One region of the Paenibacillus sp. FSL P2-0173 genome, then DNA from elsewhere that is predicted to be linked to it. Evidence: riboswitches for the same ligand, from Rfam matches in the RefSeq annotation. Region 1 holds a riboswitch; each other region holds the start of a gene.
The links. Region 1 has a riboswitch for glycine ahead of MKX30_RS08450 (alanine/glycine:cation symporter family protein). Riboswitches for the same ligand answer to the same signal wherever they lie in the genome.
Positions count from the first base shown of each region.

Region 1 (4,891 bases):
ATCCCGGGCTCTCAAATCGGCTGTATGCTGGCTCGTTTGGAAAGCTACCCACATACGTGTAACCCAGAGGATATACTGAAAGCCCAGCATGAAAATCAGATGAACCTGTTCTTTACGGATGTGCATGCCCGTGGGGAATATTCCAACTACATGAATCGTTATTTTGAAGAAAATAATGTTGTTATACACACAGAACCAGGCGATGCCGAAATTTTAAAAAATAACACGGTCGATTATATCTCATTCAGCTACTACATGACCTTGACCGTATCTGCAGGTCCAGAAGGCGAGAAAGCAGCAGGAAACCTGATTGGCGGCGTGAAAAATCCATATTTACAGTCCTCTGACTGGGGATGGCAAATTGATCCGATCGGTCTGCGTGTTACGCTGAACACGTTATATGACCGCTACCAAAAGCCACTGTTCATCGTGGAAAATGGCCTAGGTGCTTATGATAAGGTAGAGGAAGACGGTTCTGTGCATGACACATATCGTATTGATTACTTGCGTCAGCATATTGTTCAAATGAAGGAAGCAATTGCCGACGGTGTTGATCTGCTTGGTTACACCAGCTGGGGTCCTATCGACCTTGTGAGCATGTCTACTTCCGAAATGTCCAAGCGCTACGGATTTATTTACGTTGATCTGGATGATGACGGTAACGGAACGCTCAAACGCTCCAAAAAGGACTCATTTAACTGGTATAAAAATGTGATAGCAACCAATGGTGAAGAATTGTAATTCCAAATTTTCTCGGGCGGGTATAGCAGAGGACATCCTAAGGATGCAATCTGCTGTACCCGCTTTTTTGATAGACATAATAATAATATTTATTTCAGAGGGCTTCACAAACTTTTCACTTGTAATAAGCTGAAAGTTTTCTGTATAATAAATAAAAATTTCATATGTCTGGTTGATGTTTGCGGGAGATGGAACGAAAGTTCCGACCGAAGGGGCAAAACTCTCAGGTGCTTAGGCTGATTACAGCAACAAGCGGGGACCGTAAACGGACAGAACTCTGGAGAGACCCTTAATTGGGCGCCGAAGGTGCACCGCAGAGAACATCTGCTTAAACTCTCAGGCAAAAGGACAGAGACGCGAATAACCTGTGACAGGGGATGCCCTAGGCTTTTTTATAAGCTATTAGAGGCAGAAACCTGCGCAAGATGGTTGTATTTTTTCGTGCCTTTAACCTCTCCAGGAGTCGAATCAGCGGATTTGACTCTTTTTTGTTTTCTAATATGCTGGAGGAGCGGGTTGAAATGAATTTGGTACATGTGTTAGAAGCGATTAGCAGTTGGATATGGGGGGCGCCTCTCATCATTCTTGTCATGGGAACGGGGTTGTGGCTGACCATACGTTTGAAGATGCTGCAGGTATTCCGCCTGCCCCTGGCGATCAAGCTGATCGGTAAGGCCCCGAATGAAGGCAGCGGGGATGTAAGTAGTTTTGCGGCTTTGAGTACAGCGTTGGCGGCTACAGTTGGCACAGGAAGTATTGTCGGCGTAGCGACAGCCATTAAGCTGGGCGGGCCGGGTGCCTTGTTCTGGATGGTCGTTGCAGCCTTTTTTGGGATGGCGACGAAATATGCGGAAGGTGTACTTGCGGTAAAATACCGGGTGAAGGATCGGAATGGGCAATTTTCCGGCGGCCCGATGTATTATATTGAGAAAGGTCTGGGACGCCGTTTTAAACCGCTGGCGATGCTGTTTGCTTTTTCGGGCATGCTGGTAGCGTTGTTCGGGATTGGAACGTTTCCGCAGGTCAAAGCGATTGTATCTTCGACTGAAAATAGTTTTGGCGTTCCGCCCATTGTAACGGCACTGATTATTGCTATCCTTACAGGACTTGTTACTATTGGAGGACTCAAAAGCATTGCCAAGGTATCGACGAAGGTCGTTCCTTTTAAAACAGGCTTGTACGTACTGATCTGTCTCATCGTACTAATTCGGTTTGCTGACCAACTACCTGCCGCAATTGCGCTGGTGCTCCATTCGGCATTTTCAACTACATCTGCAACGGGCGGATTTGCCGGAGCTACGATTATGCTGGCGATGCGAAGTGGGGTAGCCAGAGGTATTTTTGCCAATGAGGCCGGATTGGGAAGCGCACCGATTGCAGCCGCAGCTGCCAAAACCAAATGGCCTGCGGAGCAAGGGCTAATTTCCATGACAGGCGTGTTTATTGATACGATGGTTATTTGTGTGATGACCGGGTTGACGCTACTGGTTAGTGGTGTGTGGAGCGGGCCTACCGATGCGGGCCTGATGACTCAGCAAGCATTTTCCAGCGCATTCCCGCTGGGGGCAGAACTGCTCACAATCATTCTGATTATGTTTGCGTTCACCACCATGCTCGGCTGGAACTATTACGGGGAACGCTGTGTTGAATATTTGCTTGGGGTCAAGTGGATTAAGCCATACCGCTATCTGTTCATCCTACTGGTTGCCGGGGGCGCGTTCATTAAACTGGATGCGATTTGGCTGCTGGCAGATATCTTTAACGCAATGATGGCTTTCCCGAACCTGATTGCCCTGCTCGGCTTATCAGGAATTGTAGTCGCAGAAACCCGAACCTATATGGATTCTCTGAATTCTAGTAAGAAAAAGGGCATTCTTGCAGGTGCCAGTGTAGGGGCAGCTATCCAAGTAGAAGAAAAAGGACAAACGGTTAATTCATAATTTCCAAAAGGGAGTGCCCTCAGTCATCACAGGCTTGAGGACACTCCCTTTTGAATGTTATAACGATGCGTGCAAAATAGCTGAAATATCTTCTTGGTTCAGCTTTTTATAATTACCGAAGCCTCCGTATTCCATTTCACGGGCTGCAATGTTTGCGACTTTTTCCAATTGCTCATCATTAATATTGTAATCGGCCAGGGTGGAAGGGGCACCGAGACTTGTCCAGAATGCACTCAGGCGATCAATCCCCTCCAAAGCAATTTCCTTATCCGTTTTACCAGTGGTATCTAAATCAAACATGCTGAGCATCAGCCGCTTCATGCGTGCAGCATCCTGATCCACCGTATGTCTCATCCAGTTGGGGAACAGGATCGCCAGACCGCCAGCATGAGGAATATCATATACAGCGGATAATGCATGTTCAATCGTATGCGAAGCCCAGTCCCCGAAGTAGCCCATTTGTAGTGTTCCGTTAAGGGCAATCGTTCCGGCATATAAAATCGTTTCACGATGCTCGTAGTTGTGCAAATCCTCCAGCAGCTTAGGTGCAGTTTCGATCACGGTTTGCAACACGGAAAAGCACATACGATCTTGCAACGGTGTATTTTTAACATTGTGAAAATATTGTTCAAACACATGGCTCATCATATCCACCATGCCATATACCGTCTGATCACGTGGCACAGAGAAGGTGTTTTTTGGGTCCAGAATCGAGAATTTCGGATGCGTTACCGCGCTGCCCCATACGTATTTTTCGTTCGTTTCCCAGTTGGTGATAACAGAATCCGGATTCATTTCTGAACCGGTGGCGGCGAGTGTGAGGATGGTGCCGAATGGCAGAGCCTGGGTCGGCATGTGCTTTTTGTTGATAATATCCCACACATCGCCGTCATATTCAGCCCCTGCTGCGATGGCTTTGGTGCAATCAATAACGCTTCCACCGCCTACAGCAAGTAAGAAGTCGATTTTTTCATTTCGGCAAATGTCGATACCCTTCTTAACGGTGGACAAGCGCGGATTCGGTTCTACGCCGGACAATTCATGAATGTTCAGATGTAGCGGTTCTAACGCGTTTAATACCTGGTCATATAGACCATTTCGTTTGACACTTCCGCCTCCATATACCAGCAAAATGTTTTTGCCGTAATTCAGCAGTTCCTGCTGGAGTTCTTCAATTTGATTGTCTCCAAAAATTAATTTGGTGGGGTTATAATATGTGAATTTGTTCATCTGGTAAGTTTCCCTCAGTTCTTCATTGTTCATGTTCAAATCGTAAATCGCTTAACCTGATTGCCTGTTGGATACCTAACTTCATCATGTAAGCTATTTGAAATGACGATTAACTATTATACATGAAATGAATAAGGGAATTCAAGTAAATCTAATCTTTGACCGCTCCGGCGGCAAGATCGGAAATAAACTGGCGGCTAATGAAAAGAAATAAAATAATAAGTGGCAGTACAGCCAGCAGGGTGCCCGCAATGACCATCGCATAATCCGTATTGTAAATCCCGTTCAATTGTGACAGTGCAATCTGGAGCGTGAATTTACGCTCATCCGTTAAGACGATTAGCGGCCATAAATAATCATTCCAGGCTCCTATAAAGGTAAACGCGCCGAGAAAAGCGAACGCAGGACGTAGAATAGGCAGTGCTACATTCAAGTACAGTCGAAAAAAGCTGCATCCGTCCATCCGGCCCGCATCCAGCAGTTCCTTTGGAATGGATTCTTCCGCATATTGACGAATCCAGAAAATGCCGAAGGCATTTACCATCCCCGGGATGATAAGCGCTTTGAACGTACCTACCCATCCAAAGGAGGCCATCATGACAAAGGAGGGGACAAGCGAAAGTTGTGAAGGGACCATCATCGTAGCTAGCAGAACGATAAATAGCACTTTTTTGCCCGGAAAATCAAACTTGGCGAATGCAAAACCTGCTAGTGAATCGAAAAACAGAACCAATAGGGTAACAGAACCGGCTACAAAAAGGGTATTAAAAAAGGCTCCGGCAAAATTAATCTGTTGTAATACTCTCGTTATGTTATCCAAGAAGTGGCTGCCAAACCACAATTGTGGTGGAAAACGATAGATGTCTGAGGTTGTACGGGTTGCCATGACGATCAGCCAGTAAAATGGAAACATCGACAGGATGATTCCCACCAACAATCCAGCATATAAAACAAAGGATTTTGCGCGTGTCTGCATCATG
Region 1 covers NZ_JBBOYK010000001.1:1,916,799-1,921,689, reverse strand. Annotated here, with positions in the region: gene MKX30_RS08455 (glycoside hydrolase family 1 protein) at 1-741, shown strand, start outside; glycine riboswitch at 914-990, shown strand; glycine riboswitch at 1,009-1,103, shown strand; gene MKX30_RS08450 (alanine/glycine:cation symporter family protein) at 1,263-2,681, shown strand; gene MKX30_RS08445 (iron-containing alcohol dehydrogenase) at 2,739-3,911, opposite strand; gene MKX30_RS08440 (carbohydrate ABC transporter permease) at 4,063-4,890, opposite strand.

Region 2 (4,891 bases), on a different contig from region 1:
AGGAGGCTACCGCTTATAAATTATGACTTATCCTTCTTGGTCGGTGTGTTGCGTGTAAGTGATTCGGTCAAACGCTTGCCAGTCGGCGTCTGAGCCAAGCCGCCTTTGGCGGTCTCGCGGTGCTTCGACGGCATCGCACTGCCGACTTCAAGCATCACGTCAATGACTTCGTCAGACGGAATAGCGCTGCGCACACCCGCCAAAGCCATATCCGCTGCGGCAAGCGCAGTCACGGCTCCCAGCCCGTTGCGCACGATGCACGGAATCTCCACGAGTCCAGCGACGGGGTCGCAAATCAGGCCGAGTGTGTTCTTAAGAGCGAGGCCCACGGCGTGAACAGCCTGTTCAGGCGTACCACCACGCAGCTCGACCATAGCGCCAGCAGCCATCCCGATAGCTGAACCAATCTCAGCCTGACAGCCTCCCTCCGCGCCAGAAATGAAGGAGTTGTTGGCGATCACGTAGCCAATGGCTCCAGCGGCGAACAGGCCGTTCACCATATGCTCATCATCCCAGCCGAACCGCTCCTGCGCACTGATGAACACACCAGGGATAACCCCACATGAGCCTGCGGTAGGCGTGGCGACAATGCGACCCATGGATGCATTAACCTCCGACACAGAGAGGGCATAAGCCATGGCGAGCGCGGAGGCATCGCCGGAGCAGGTTTCCCCTGACCGCAGATACTCGGCTAGGCGCTTGCCGTCACCGCCCGTCAATCCACTGCGGGATACGGTGTCTTGTGTCTGACCGCGATGAACGGCTTCCTTCATGACTTCATAATAATCAGACATTTGGCGAAAGATTTCTTCCTCCGTTGTATTCGTCTCTTGTACCTGCTCTTGAATCATCAAGCGGCCAATTGTGGTGGATTCTTCAGCGCATAAAGCGCTGATTTCATGCAGATGGCTAAACCGCATCGGATTCAGCTCCTTTTTTCAAATTAATCATCTTAATTTCATACATATGAGGTAAAGAACGCAGTTCCGCAATCAGTTCAGCTGGAGCAGAACTGTCCGTTTCAATGGCGGTGAGTGCTTCACCATCCCGGCCTTTGCGATCTACGTGCATATAGGCAATGTTAATGTGGGCCGCGCCCAGCGCTGAAGTTATCGCGCCCAATGTACCGGGCTTATCCGAGTGGAGAAGCACCAGCGTAGGCAGCTCCCCGGTCAGATTGACCCGGAATTCGTTAAGCTGCTGGACATGGATGCTGCCGCCGCCGATGGAGGAGCCCAACAGTGTGCGCTGATCCTCGCCCTTCCACAGCTCGAAACGGACAGTGTTCGGATGAGGCGCGGGGAGTCCGCTGACGGCGAATTCCACGGCCATCCCGGCTTGCTCTGCCCATTGCTCGGCATCCGGAATCCGGTGATCGTCCGTATCGTAATTAAGCAGCCCTGCGATGAGCGCCAGGTCTGTACCGTGTCCCTTATACGTATCGGCAAAGGAGCCGTACAGTGTCATGCGGGTACGGTCAGGCTGCGCCCCGAGCCAGTGCCGGGCAACGCGTGCGAGCCGCACCGCGCCTGCGGTGTGTGAACTGGAAGGTCCGGTCATGGCCGGACCGATAATAGAAAATACATCTTTGAAACGCATGGTGTGGCCCCCTGTATGTTCTAATACCATACTATATGGTATTTCCGCGTCTTTGCGCGGTTATGACGGTTCCTAATGCTGACGCACAATGTGAGCACAAAAAAGGACAGGATAAGGAAGTTTCCCTTATCTCTGTCCTCGTTACCTGAGAGTTTCGTGCGGTGTTCTTACCGCCTTACCCCTTGGGTGGCTTGCGCTCTCTCCAGAGTTGCGTCAGATGACGATACATGGACCTGAGAGATTATCCGTCAGCCGGGTGCTGACGTCTTGCTCCTTCGGTGCCGCCAGAGTGTAGGCTCCCTGGACAGACTCTCCCGTCATCTTCATTCGCGTATACCGTTCTACATGTCTTCCTTAGCGTAATGTATGCCGTGCTCGGTGTCAATCACAGGTTTAATTTTTACATAAACAGGTGCGTTTCCAATAAAAAAGATTAAAATTTACATAATTATGGATGAAACCAGGAAGGAATTAGAAGATTGGCGGCTAATCTGATAAAGGACAAGTATATTTATGGAAATCATAGGAGGGATATTGACGTATGGTAAAAGGCTTGCGATTCACAGGTTCACGCTTAAAAGGGATGTTGCATCTAGCAGCGATCGTATCACTGCTGATTGGGATCTTCGTTCCATTCGGTCAGGTCAAGGCGGAGGGAGCATTGACAGTAGCCGAAGCACTTCAGCGCCAAAGCAGTGGAGGTACGGTGACGGTGGAAGGTTACATCGTCGGACATGCTACCGGATCGAAAACGGCTAACTTTTCTTCCCCGTTCGCGAATGATTTTAACGTACTGATTGCCGATCAGGCAAATGAACGTAATACGTCTAATCTGTTGGATGTACAGCTGACTTCAGCGTACAGAGGGCAATATGGGCTATCAGGCCATCCTGAGCTGATCGGCAGCAAAATTCGTGTGACGGGTACACTCGGCGCCTACAATAATTTTGGTGGAGTGAAAAGTCCAAGTGCTGTTGAACTGGTGAGCGGAAGCGAGCCGGGGGAACCAGGCGAACCTGGCAACCCGGGTCAACCCGGTACTACACTGCCGGATGGAAAAGGCAAAAAGGTGCTGTTCGATAATACGCACGCACAGACCGCTGGTGCAGCAGATTGGGTCATTGAAGGCGCCTTCTCCGACTTTGCCAATGGACTGCGTAATGTAGGCTTTACGGTAGACCAATTGAATCGTCCCATTCCTTTTACTTATGGAGAGCAGGCTATAACATATGATAAGTTACGCCAATATGATGTGTTCATTATTGGTGAAGCGAATGTTGCCTTTAAGGCATCCGAGCAGGCTGCCCTGCTGCAATACGTGAATAGCGGGGGGAGCGTCTTCTTCATCTCCGATCATTATAATGCGGACCGTAACAAAAACCGTTGGGATTCCTCCGAGGTTATGAATGGTTACCGTCGTGGAGCCTATACTAATCCGGCCAAGGGCATGACTGCAGAAGAAGCTGCATCACCGGCGATGCAAGGATTAACAAGCTCCGATTGGCTGGCGGCCAACTTTGGCGTTCGTTTCCGTTACAATGCGCTGGGTGATGTGAATGCTACCGACATTGTAGCCGCAGATCAATCTTTCGGCATTACCAAGGGTGTGCGCTCGATTGCAATGCATGCAGGATCTACGCTGGCTATTATTGATCCTACCAAGGCTAAAGGCATTGCTTATATCCCTTCAGGCACGAAAAAATGGGGTAATGCGGTAGACCAGGGAGTTTATAACGGCGGGGGCCGTGCGGAAGGACCTTATGCTGCTATTTCCAAGGTAGGTCAAGGCAAGGCAGCGTTCATCGGTGATTCTTCCCCTGTAGAAGATGCTACACCGAAATATGTGCGTGAGGAAAACGGACAGTCGAAGAAGACATATGATGGTTTTAAAGAAGTGGATGATTCCACCTTCCTGGTGCAAACGGTTCAATGGCTTGCATGGAAGCAGGACTACACGAAATTGTCTGATGTGGCAGGTTTGACTCTGGATCAGCCAACGAAGCTTCTACCATTTGAGGAGCCTGCGGCTTCCACAGAACCGCAGCCTGAGCCTTGGTCTGCTCCAGCAGCAGGCTACAAATGGTACGATCCTAGAACGTTCAAGTCTGGCTCCTATGGAGCGGCTTCATAATTATCGCCAGAAGCTCAATGTGAGCTGGTATTAGTTAGTCGTTTGATCCCTGCAGAGGGATCAGGCGACTTTTTTTGTGATGAAAATTAACCTGTGGTTGGTTATTTCATTACATTTTGTGCCAGAAAGGCCGCGCTACTGCTGGATCATTGATTTTTTAAATGATGTTGATAGCATAATCTTAATTGATATATCCATATACTGGTGATAGGATGTATTCAAATTATTCCGACAAAAACGGTATGTAATGTTCATGAGAGGTTTTAAACATCAAACATGGTGAGAATAAGCGGGACAAGACCATGGAGAATGGAGGAAGCGCGCATTGAATACCGGACCCGTGTTGGAAATTAAAGGATTATCCGTATCTTTTCGCATCAAGGATCAATATCACCCCGCAGTCGACCATCTGGATCTGACGGTCAACCCCAATGAAGTGCTGGCTGTAGTCGGAGAATCCGGCTGTGGCAAAAGCGCGCTGGCGCTTTCGATCGCACAACTGCATGACATGGAACGCACTCGTGTAGAGGGAGAGGTCCTTTTTAAAGGCACGGACCTGAACCGTCTTTCTTCAGGGCAAATGAATAAAATCCGCGGAGCGGGCATTGGCATGATCTTTCAGGACCCGCTGACAGCACTCAACCCGTTAATGAGCATTGGTAAGCAGATTGAGGAAAATCTTGATTATCATACGTCACTATCTACGAAGCAAAAAAGGGAACGTGTGCTGGAGCTGCTGGAAAGCGTAGATATACCGAATCCTGTGCGTGTGTATGAGCAGTATCCGCATGAACTGTCAGGAGGGATGCGTCAGCGTGTGATGATCGCGATTGCCATAGCTTGCCGACCTTCTCTTATTATCGCAGATGAACCAACTACTGCGCTCGATGTAACGATCCAATCGCAAATTCTCGACTTGCTCAAACAGCTTCAACAGGAGAGTGGGAGCGGAATTATCTTGATTACGCATGATCTTGGTGTTGTGGCAGAAGTAGCCGACCGTGTGGTGGTCATGTATGCCGGAGAAATCGTGGAGAGCGCTGATGTTTTTGAATTATTCAGGCATCCACAGCATCCGTACACGCGTTCTTTGCTTGCTTCCATGCCGGGATCGCATACCAAGGGGGAATCACTGCATGTCATCGGCGGCATTGTTCCCTC
Region 2 covers NZ_JBBOYK010000004.1:709,415-714,305, reverse strand. Annotated here, with positions in the region: gene sdaAA (L-serine ammonia-lyase, iron-sulfur-dependent, subunit alpha) at 21-920, opposite strand; gene sdaAB (L-serine ammonia-lyase, iron-sulfur-dependent subunit beta) at 910-1,599, opposite strand; glycine riboswitch at 1,811-1,926, opposite strand; gene MKX30_RS23070 (DUF6359 domain-containing protein) at 2,141-3,730, shown strand; gene MKX30_RS23065 (ABC transporter ATP-binding protein) at 4,056-4,891, shown strand, end outside.
Region 2: it holds a riboswitch for glycine, as region 1 does, so the genes downstream of both, sdaAB (L-serine ammonia-lyase, iron-sulfur-dependent subunit beta) here and MKX30_RS08450 (alanine/glycine:cation symporter family protein) in region 1, are expected to answer to the same signal.

Region 3 (4,891 bases), 170 kb from region 1:
TTTTTCAAGCCTCGCCCCGACATTACAAATTCGTGTTTACAATGTCCAGGGTAGGGCAGGTCAAAATGTGGAGCGAGCCGATGCATCATGTAATTGGCATTGAGCACAGCGCATTCCGATACACGCTTTAAGCCATCAGGACCGTAGCTACGGATATAGGTATAGGCACGGACGAGAATACCGAAGTTGCCGTAAAAGGCTTTAACCCGTCCAATAGAATCTCCCTGTTCCCGGTCCCAGTGGTACACCCCCTGCGGATCCCGTACGACAAGCGGCTTGGGCAAATAAGGGATGAGCCGTTGCTTTACGCCGACAGGCCCAGCGCCGGGGCCACCGCCGCCGTGCGGGGTACTCATCGTTTTGTGCAAATTGAGATGCACTACATCGAAGCCCATATCTCCGGGACGGGTAATCCCCATGATGGCGTTGGAGTTTGCCCCGTCATAGTAAACCAGACCACCCGCTTCATGCACGATGGCAGCAATGTCAGTGATTTGCTTCTCGAACAGCCCAAGCGTGTTCGGATTGGTCAGCATGAGCGCCGCGGTGTCGTTGCCTACGGCTTGACGTAACGCATCCAGATCCACCAGCCCCTCAGGGGTGGAGGGAAGGGTGACTGTTTCGAAGCCCGCGACGGTTGCGCTGGCGGGGTTCGTTCCGTGCGAGGAATCCGGCACGAGCACCTTGGTACGTCGCTCACCACGTGCTTCGTGGTATGAGCGAATCATCATCAGCCCGGTCCATTCGCCATGGGCGCCCGCGGCGGGCTGAAGCGTGACGGCATCCATGCCAGTTAACGCAGCCAAATCATTTTGGAGCGTATACAGCAGCTCCATGGCACCCTGGATGCTCTCCTCGGGCTGATATGGATGGATTTTGGCGAAGCCTGTATATCGGGCGACATCCTCATTCACTTTCGGATTGTATTTCATCGTACAGGAGCCGAGCGGATAAAATCCGTTGTCCACGCCGAAATTGCGCCGGGACAAGGCAGTATAATGCCGAATAACGTCTACTTCGTATACCTCGGGTAATGCCGCAGGTTCGCTGCGCAGCGCATAATCTGGCAAAAGCTCTGCCACCGGGCGACGGGGAACGTCGCACTCGGGAAGGGAATAGGCGATGCGACCCGGACGGCTCAATTCAAAAATGAGCGCTTGATCGTGTTCCTTCAACAGCCCTTGTTTCTGATCCTGTCCGGTGTGTGTCATAGCAATCCCCCCAAGGTGTGTACAAATTGGTCAATCTCTTCTTTGGTCCTTTGCTCCGTCACGGCAATCAACATGTGACCAGCAAGTTCCTCATAGTCCCGGCCCAAATCGTAGCCAGCGATAAATCCAGCAGCTAGCAGCTCGGCCTGGAGTTTGCTCATATCCGTACCCTCAGGCAGTCTAAGGGCAAACTCATTAAAGGTTGGTGCGTTAAACGAGGCAGTTATGCCCTTCAAGCTCAGCAATTGCTCTAAAGCATAACGGCTTTTATGCAAATTTAGCTCGGCTACTTCCTTGATCCCCTGTCTACCCATGACAGACAAGTATACAGATGCAGATAAAGCTAGCAACGCTTGGTTGGAGCAAATGTTAGAGGTGGCCTTTTCGCGGCGGATATGCTGTTCCCGCGCTTGCAAGGTCAGCACGAAGCCGCGTTTACCGTTGCGGTCTGTGGTCTGACCCACAATACGGCCGGGGATACGGCGCATATGTGCCTGAGAAACGGCAAAGTATCCACAGGTCGGACCGCCGAGAGAAGAGGAGATGCCAAGTGGCTGCGCGTCTCCTACCACAATATCCGCGCCCTGTTTGCCGGGTGTTTCCAGCAAGCCAAGTGCTAGTGGATTGGCACTGACGACCAAAAGACCTTTGTGCGCATGGATGAGGTCAGCCATCGGCTTCAGGTTTTCCACGGCTCCGAAAAAGTTGGGGCTTTGGACCAAAACAGCCGCGGTCTGTTCCGATACGGCTGCCGCTAGCGCATCAGCATCCGTTACGCCGTCCGAACAGCCGATCTCCACGATGTCCAAATCCAATCCGCGTGCATAGGCTGCCAATACCTGACGTGCCTCCGGATGGACGGACCTTGATACGATAAGCTGTTTACGGCGGGTAGCTGCGGCGGACAGTGAGCCCGCTTCCGCCAGTGCAGTCGCTCCGTCGTACATGCTGGCATTAGCTACAGCCATGCCCGTCAATTCGCAAATATACGACTGAAACTCGAAAATGGCTTGTAGCTCGCCTTGGCTTACTTCCGGCTGATAGGGGGTGTAGGCTGTATAGAATTCCGAGCGTGAAGTGATGTGCTGGATGACGGACGGAATATGATGATCATAAATTCCTGCGCCAAGGAAGCTGGCATGTGTGTCTGTATTGGCGTTGTGTCCGGCCAGCTCGGCCAAGTGGCGGGTTAAGGCTTTCTCATCGAGTCGAGAAGAGAGAGGCAGTTCCCCTTGATATCGAATGGCCTCTGGAATGTCACTGAATAAATCATCAATAGATGATACACCCACCACACGCAGCATTTCGGTTTGATCCTGTTCAGTCATAGGGAGATAACGATGCTGCTTCATAGGTTCTGACTCCTTTCGAAAAGCAAGATTTTAGATCGTAAATTAGCTAATAAAAAAGTGTGTGAGATGAAAAACCCAGAAGTTCATATCTGACATATTTGCTTTATAGAAATAAAAAGAGTTTAAGATCAGCGCGGGCGTTTATAAAAGGGTGCTGCCACCACCTCGGCACGCAGGCGTTTGCCACGAATCTCAACCTCCAACGGTGTGGAGAGGGCGCTAAAACGACTGTCCACCAAGGCGAGGCCCAGATTACGCTTCAAGGTGGGCGACTGAGTCCCCGTTGTGACCTCACCAATGTGTTGTCCTTCTGCGAATACCGGGTAATGGGCGCGTGGGATACCGCGATCAATCATTTCCAGCCCGATCAATTTGCGAGGAATCCCTTGTTCTTTCTGACGTTGCAGTGCTTCTCTACCGATAAAATCTCCTTTATTCAGCTTGACGAAGAAACCTAGACCAGCTTCGAGTGGCGAAATCGTGGCAGATAACTCCTGACCATATAGCGGCAACCGTGCCTCAAAGCGTAGTGTATCCCGAGCACCAAGTCCAGCGGGAATCAGCCCATACGACTCACCGGAACGAAGCAAACCCTCCCATACGGCTGGTGCTTCCGCAGCAGGTATATAAAATTCAAAACCGTCTTCGCCCGTATATCCGGTTCGTGAGACAAGTGCTTTTGCTCCGAACAATGGCACATTCTCATGGAAGCGGAAAGATGCCAGATTCGTAATGTCCGTATCTGCCACGGCTGCGGCAATACGTGCTGCCTCCGGTCCTTGCAACGCTAGCAATGCTATCGCATCAGACACATTCTCCATGTGAACGGATGCAGGCATATGGCGAATTAGCCAATCCCAATCCTTATCGATGTTGGATGCGTTCACAACGAGCATGTAGCGTTCCGGTCCTTTGCAGTAAACAAGTAGGTCGTCTACTACCCCTCCATCGGGGTAACACAGGAGTGAATATTGTGCCTGACCTGGTTCCAACTGGCTGACATCATTCGTGGTCACCCTTTGCAGAAAAGCTTCGGCTTCTTTGCCTTCAACCAAAAATTCGCCCATATGCGATACATCGAATAAACCCGCACGTTGCCGGACGGCCTCATGCTCCTTTTGAATGCCGCTAAACTGAACCGGGAGCTCCCAGCCGCCAAAGTCAATACAACGAACCCCAGACTGCGTCCCGTAGGACGAATATAGCGGTGTTTTTCGCAAATTAGTCATTATTCCACTCCTATCCGGTGTGATCGGCTAAACAAAAAAGACAGGCCGAAAAAAACGTATAGACGGCAGTCTACACTCTTTTTTTCAGCTCTGTCCTTGATACCAGAAAGTTACCCCGGTATGTACCGGGTTTCCCCTTGGGTGATCCGCTCCAATAGCGAATGCTCTCCAGAGATGCGTCCGGCAGAGGTCCTTTTGCCTGAGAGATTCACCTGCAATGCAGGTTTACTCCTTCGGCGCTACCTTCGGGATCAACGGTATATTACCTGGCTTTGCAGATAACAACTTGATCCGATTCGCGTGCACTTATGTCTCACAAGCGGCAACAGCTATGCGAATCTTTTTGGCAGTCTCTCCCTCCGCGTTCATCCGCGTTTGCAGTTGTCGGGGTGTTTCCCAAAGCATTTGCTATAACCCATTAATACGCAAATTCATTCAAAATGTCAATAAAAATGTCATCAAAAACAATAGAAAAAACATTTAATATATAAATAAGGATATGTAAGCGTTTGTTATAAGCTATCATATTTTTATATAGTACGCTATATGAGGTGATATGAAGTATTTTTGTTAGTATTATTGACATGAGTGTTCTTGTTGTCATAATCTTAACCTGTCTAGTACAGTGAGCAAAAGCGATTTTATTCATATGGAAGTGAGGGGAACAGAATGGGTGAAGTAAAGCAGCAACTTTGGTATACAGACGAACATGAGTGGGTTCAGCGGACAGAGAATGGAACGGTACGAATTGGTATTACAGACTTTGCACAGCATCAACTGGGTGATATTGTTTTTGTAGAATTACCTGAGGCGGGAGCAACGATTGAGCAGGGAGCGGAGATCGGTACGATTGAATCGGTGAAGACAGTATCCGACCTTTTTGCTCCGGTGACGGGAACCATACTAAAAGTGAATGAAACGCTGGAAAGTACACCTGAGCTAGTGAATGAATCTCCCTATGAAAAAGGTTGGATGATCGAAGTAGAGATGGATAAAGATGTGGAGGAAGCCTTGGGCAAGCTACTGTCTGCGGATCAGTATGAGCAGTTGATTTCCGATGAGCAATAATGGAGCATTGTAGTATGGAGTAAGAGGGTTA
Region 3 covers NZ_JBBOYK010000001.1:1,746,612-1,751,502, reverse strand. Annotated here, with positions in the region: gene gcvPB (aminomethyl-transferring glycine dehydrogenase subunit GcvPB) at 1-1,211, opposite strand, end outside; gene gcvPA (aminomethyl-transferring glycine dehydrogenase subunit GcvPA) at 1,208-2,563, opposite strand; gene gcvT (glycine cleavage system aminomethyltransferase GcvT) at 2,692-3,792, opposite strand; glycine riboswitch at 3,970-4,068, opposite strand; gene gcvH (glycine cleavage system protein GcvH) at 4,462-4,860, shown strand.
Region 3: it holds a riboswitch for glycine, as region 1 does, so the genes downstream of both, gcvT (glycine cleavage system aminomethyltransferase GcvT) here and MKX30_RS08450 (alanine/glycine:cation symporter family protein) in region 1, are expected to answer to the same signal.